2 regions of the Halolactibacillus sp. JCM 19043 genome follow, and region 1 is predicted to be linked to the other one. Evidence: a T-box and tRNA genes for the amino acid it is inferred to sense, from the RefSeq annotation. Region 1 holds a T-box; the other holds one or more tRNA genes.
What was found. A T-box is a leader RNA that pairs with one kind of tRNA and senses whether it is charged. The one in region 1 lies ahead of alaS (alanine--tRNA ligase), so its partner is inferred to be a tRNA-Ala.
Positions count from the first base shown of each region.

Region 1 (3,183 bases):
ACTAAAATGCGAGAAGTCAAAACGCAACCGATCAGCACTAACAAGTGACCCTGCTTGATTCACGTGCGTACCTAAGACATCTTTTAATGCTTGATGTAATAGGTGTGTGGCGGTATGATTTTTCTCAATCAATAATCGACGTTCACGGTCAATTTGTGCCGTTACAGTCTCATCTAATTGAAGCTCACCTTCAGTGATTTCGATCAGGTGAAGGTGTTGCCCTTTCGGTGCTTTTTTCACTTCTTTAACCGTCGCTTTAAAGTGATCATTATAAATCACGCCTAAGTCTGACTGTTGACCGCCACTTTCTGCATAAAACGGTGTTTCAGCTAAAATCACAAACGCTTCCTCTCCGGTGACTTGATCGACAAAGGTTTGATTTTCAATCATCGCCACAACCGTCGTGGTGATTTCGTGGGTTGTATAACCGACAAACGTACTGTCTTTTGTTAGTTCACTAAAGACACTGTCTTGGACTTGCATGGAATCCACTTTTTGACGCGCATTACGTGCGCGTGCTTTTTGTTTTTCCATCTCTACTAAAAAGCCTGCTTCATCAATTGTAAAACCTTGTTCATGCGCATATTCTTCCGTTAATTCTTTCGGGAAACCGTACGTATCATACAACTTAAAGACATACTCACCTGGCACAACCGTTTCATTGCTCTTCGTTTGTTGGTCAATAATGTCAGACAGAATAACTAAGCCGTCATGTAATGTTTCATGGAAGCGTTCTTCTTCCGTTTGAATCACATTCATAATAAAGTCTTGTTTTTGTTTTACTTCTGGATAAAAGGCTTCCATAATAGAAGCCACTGTAGGAACGAGTGACGCCATAAAAACTTTATCGATGCCAAGTTGCTTACTAAAACGAACTGCGCGTCTCAATAACCGTCTTAACACATACCCACGACCTTCATTAGAAGGTAAGGCACCGTCACCGACCGCAAAACTAACCGTACGAATATGATCACTAATCACTTTAAAGGCTGTATCCGTTTCTTTGTTGTCACCATAATTAACGGTGGTTAACTTTTCTACTTCTTTAATAATCGGTAAGAATAAATCGGTTTCGAAATTTGTTTCCGTCCCTTGGATGACACAAATCATTCGTTCAAGTCCCATCCCCGTATCAATATTTTTCTTCGGTAGTGGTGTATACGTGTCATCAGGATTATGGTTGTATTGAGAAAACACTAAATTCCAAATTTCTAAATAACGATCATTTTCCCCGCCAGGGTAAAGTTCAGGATCATTTAAATCATTGCCATAAGCTTCCCCACGGTCATAAAAAATTTCCGTGTTAGGTCCACTTGGACCTTCACCGATATCCCAGAAATTTTCTTCTAAACGAATAATCCGCTCTTCTGGTAGTTTAATGGTATCCTTCCAGTAGCGGAACGCTTCATCATCTTCTGGATGCACGGTGACTGAAATTTTTCTGGGTCAAAACCAATCCATTTATCACTCGTTAGAAATTCCCATGCATACTCAATCGCTTCTTCTTTGAAATAATCACCAATCGAAAAGTTACCTAACATTTCAAAGAACGTATGGTGACGCGGCGTGTAGCAACGTTTTCAATATCGTTTGTTCGAATCGATTTTTGCGCGTTCGCTAGACGCGGATTAGCAGGCATGACGCGTCCATCAAAATATTTTTTTAACGTTGCTACACCGGAATTAATCCATAGTAACGTTGGATCTTCTTGTGGGATAAGTGAGGCACTCGGTTCAATCCGGTGGCCTTTTGATTCAAAGAAATCTAAAAACATTTGTCTTACTTCACTTGAGGTTAATGCTTTCATCTGTGTTCGCTCCTTTATTAATCATTACTTATATACAGCCATTTATTGCTAACGATAGGCAATATAAAAACTCCCATCCCTGCAATATCTTGCAGGGACGAGAGTTATCTTCGCGGTACCACCCTGATTATAGCTAACGCTATCACCTTTAGTGAATGATAACGGCATTCAACCGGTAAATGGTTAATTTACACTCAAAACGAGCTTCCATACCTCTTCATTTCGCTCACCTTACAGCCTAAGGGTAAGCGTCTCTTTAAATGGGCTGATATGTACTCCTGTTTCTCGACGTTTTTTTCTATCGTTTCACCCGATATTATAGAGAATCTTTTTGCCGCTGTCAATCGATAGTCTGATGAGTTGTTCCAGCTGGTGAAAATGTCATGTCTGATGAAACCTCTAGGTGAAGGTCACCTTCCTCATCTATCATATAGCCATACCATCGGTCTTCCACAACTTTAAACTCTAAACAGCATTCCATACAATAATAATGTTTAGTGGAAATTTCACCTAAACTTAAGTGCTGGCAGTAAAAACACCGCATACACGTCACCTCTTTTTTTGATTCAGTGTAGCCAAATCAAGGGGACGTTTATACATGCGTTCTGCTTTTTTATCCTAATCTTACATAAAATCAAACGGTGAGACGTCTTCATCGCCTAAAGCTTGTTCTTCTAAATCTTCTTCTAAACGTTCACGGTAGTCTTTATCGGTAAAAACACCCGTTAAACGTTCGATAAGTGTTGTATAACGTTCATTCGTGTCAATCGTGGTGACGCCCTCTAAAAAGGCTGCTTGGTCCCCGCAAATAATCAACGACTGTTTTGCTCGTGTCATTGCCGTATACAATAAGTTTTTCCTAAGCATTCGCCGGTAAGCACGGTCAACAGGCATGACGACAATCGGAAATTCACTCCCTTGTGACTTATGGATCGAAATACAATACGCATGGGTAATATTTAATAAATCCTGCCGGGTATAGGTGACATCATCCTCTTCAAAGGTGACAATTACTTGGTCTTCCCCGTCAATATTTTCATTTTCTCTAAATATGGCGGTTATTTTACCAATATCCCCGTTAAACACATTGTCTTCCGGTTGATTAACGAGCTGAATCACTTTATCACCGGTTCGAAACACGGTATCTTTCGTATGCAGTTCACGCGCACCTTTACGCTTAGGATTCACAACCGACTGGATGCGAGCATTTATTTCATTAATGCCGACATCCGTCTTATACATCGGCGCTAAAATTTGAATATCTTGAATATCAAATCCCCGCTCAATCGCCCGAATCACAATCGTTTCAATGGAGTGCAACAACTGGTGACGCTGACACGGGATAAAGTTGAAATCACTCGCTTTAGTTAAATCCG
Region 1 is NZ_BAXD01000001.1:96,607-99,789, reverse strand. Features, by position in the region: partial or broken gene alaS (alanine--tRNA ligase) at 1-1,807, opposite strand, end outside; T-box leader at 1,898-2,105, opposite strand; gene JCM19043_RS00480 (hypothetical protein) at 2,148-2,351, opposite strand; partial or broken gene JCM19043_RS18425 (AAA family ATPase) at 2,432-3,183, opposite strand, start outside.

Region 2 (3,183 bases), on a different contig from region 1:
TCCGAAGATAAAAAATAAAATTGGACCAATCGTAGTGATAATTAAAATAACAAACAACCAGAGCCATCTATTACCGTTTAAGCGCATGTCTTGGTCGGCTTTATACCAACTCATCACCGCAACAATAGTTAAAATAAACTGTAACACAATAAGGGGCAACAGTAATAATACGATATTAACAGGTAAATCATTCATGAGAATCCTCCTCTTGTTCATGGCGATAGAGTACATAAGAATAGATGGTTGGAATGAGTCCAGCTAATATTGCTGGGATCACAATCACATAAATCATTAAATCAACAGGTAAGAAGGGAATAAGGAAAAATAACACACCACAGACCATAAATAATTTTGAACCTAATCGGTGTGTTTTTCGCCAGACAGTTTCACTGGAAAGTGTCCAAGGCGTACGAATGCCCATAAACCAGTTGGCTTTAACGGTCTGCATATAGTTACCGATAATGATAAATAAAATACCGATCAGGATGGGAATGACTATTTCAATGTTTAAGTCATAACCGAGACTTTGAAAAATAACAAAAGCATTCACAAAGACTAACAGACCGAGGGTAGCATAAATAATAATCCAATAAGCTTTTGATGTGTATAAATAGCCTTTGCGTTTTGGATCTAACTTCGGACTGAGGACAAGAATCGGGTAAATCACAAGTAAAATCCCAACATTCATCAACATCCCTAATAGTTTTGGTGCGGTCCAGTTAACGCTGCCATCAGGTCCCCACTGCATCGGAATCTCATCAGGTAAACGCGGAAAAGCAATGATCCACATGATGAGGGTGGCGCTTAATAAAAAAATAAAGGGTAAGTGTTTACGCATCTGTATCATCTCCTTTTGTAAAAGACATCGCCCAACTGATTAATTCTTGAAAGACGGTCGTGTTTAAATGGTAGTAAATATATTGGCCTTGTTTCTCATCTTCAATTAAGTTAGCAGCTTTTAAAATTTTTAAGTGTTGTGAAATGCTCGGTTTTGACATCTCAAATTGATCGGCAATCTCCCCAGCCGTAAGGTCTTTCGCCTTTAATAAATCAAGGATTTTCCTCCGTGTTGGGTCGGCGAGGGCTTTAAATGCCTCTTTCATGATGTGGCCTCCTTAATTAAGTATTTAAGTAATTAACTAAATAATAAAATATAAATGGTTGAAAGTCAATATATAATAGAGCATCATAAAAAAAGTGATAAAATAATGTCCTGGGAAATAATTTTACCTTGTCAAAAGATAATAAAGTTTGTATAATACGTAATAGACAGATTAAGGGGCATTAGCTCAGCTGGGAGAGCGCTTGTCTGGCAGACAAGAGGTCAGCGGTTCGATCCCGCTATGCTCCACTTATTCTCATTTGTTTTTCTTTAGTATATTTCTTTTTGGCTATAAATAGAACAGTTCAATAAGGCAGTGACTGCCATCATTTAATAATCAATAAAAAAGCATGCTTATCGCTAAAAGCATGCTTTTTTATGTGCTTAATCTATTCATTTAGCCTACAACATAGGTGTTGGTTGGGCTACCGTTTCTTTTTCAGATTGATCAAGAGGTGATTCAAGTAGTCTAAGGTAATTTTCTGTTACAACCGATGTATCTGTCAAGAGATCCACGACATGTTGTTTGTAACGCGTGAAAATCGTCAGGCTATACATAATCCAAAGCACTTTTTGTAAGTAACGGCCAAATCCTTCGCGTACAAGGACGGTTGTCCAACTTAATGTTTCTTCATTAATGGCAATCACGCGAATACCGAAAATCATTTTACCGAGCGTTTGTCCATTGGTGAATTTAGTCATACAAATGAAGTAGAGTAAGTAAATAAAGAGTGACAGAACGGTTTTTAATAGACTCTCATTCAAATAGAATAACAATAACCGAGACAGTGATTGAATCATGATCATGTCTACAGTAAAGGCGAACAACCGAATGAAAAATCCAGCATAAAAGTAATCGGGATAATCATTAAATCGTCTAATCATATTACAGCCCCCTGTAGAGATACTTAAAGGTTGGAGCTTCTTCTGTCTGTCCAATGGAATCTAGTGGTGTTGATTCCGCTTGTGGTAAAAGATTTTTCATTGATAAGAAAAACTGATCGAACATATTTAAAGATGTTCCATCATATTGAAAGACTTCAGCGCCAGACAATTCAAAGTCACTTTCAAGTGTCGCTAAAGCGTCATCGAAGTAACCGAGTTCATCAATGAGTCCAAGTGTTTTAGCCTGTGCCCCGCTATAAATCCGTCCGTCAGCTAAGTCGAGCACGCGCTCGCGTGACATATTGCGCCCGTCTATAATTTCACTAACAAAGCGCTCATACATTCCGTCAACAATCTCTTGTAAGACAGCAATTTCTTCGTCTGTATTCGGACGGGTGGCAGATCCTAAGTCTTTTAAATCACCACTTTTAATGGTCGTATCTTCAATGCCGAGTTTATCAAGTAAACCAGAAACATTAAAACCTTGCATAATAACACCGATTGAACCGGTTAAGGTCTCTTGTGTTGCGAAGATTTTTTCTGATTGCGCCGATATGTAATAACCACCACTTGCGGCCATACTTTCCATGACGGTATAGACTGGAATGTCACGGGCCTCTTTTACTTCTTTAATTTTATCGGTCAGTTCTGCGCTTTCATACACACCCCCACCAGGTGTATTGACACGTAGTAGTATAGCCTTCACGGTCTCATCGGTTTTAATTTGTTCAAGTTGATCAAGGATCAAGGCATGATTATAGCCCCCTTGTGCAAACGGTGAGACTTGTTGATTAATCATTTCACCTTGAACGTCAATTAAAGCAATCCGATTAAAAGCATCGCCATCTCTGATAACTGTTTCTGCTTGAGCATCGTCGATCAGTGCGGTGAAGAAATCTGTCGCTTTATCCTCATCTTCCTCATCAGCCATAAAAACAGAAGCAACAGCGGGTAAAATAAGTGAAACAATCAATACAATGATTGATAATCCAATCGCCACCCAACGTTTATTCGTCATATAAATCCTCCTTTTTCGTTTTCTCACATAGATAAGTATAACAAAAACTTACAATCTGTGTAAACTTTTCTTAAAGTTATCTTCAGTCATATAAGTCATTGTCATCGTTCAACTTATGATATAATCAGACATTGAATGATTGGTGCGCCTTTGTTTTAAAAAAGACACGGAGTAATAA
Region 2 is NZ_BAXD01000009.1:55,316-58,498, forward strand. Features, by position in the region: gene JCM19043_RS06710 (PLD nuclease N-terminal domain-containing protein) at 1-195, opposite strand, end outside; gene JCM19043_RS06715 (SdpI family protein) at 188-838, opposite strand; gene JCM19043_RS06720 (autorepressor SdpR family transcription factor) at 831-1,103, opposite strand; tRNA gene JCM19043_RS06725 (tRNA-Ala) at 1,279-1,351, shown strand; gene JCM19043_RS06730 (RDD family protein) at 1,505-1,987, opposite strand; gene sppA (signal peptide peptidase SppA) at 1,989-3,005, opposite strand.
Region 2: it has a tRNA-Ala gene. The T-box ahead of alaS (alanine--tRNA ligase) is inferred to sense a tRNA for this amino acid. The anticodon was not compared.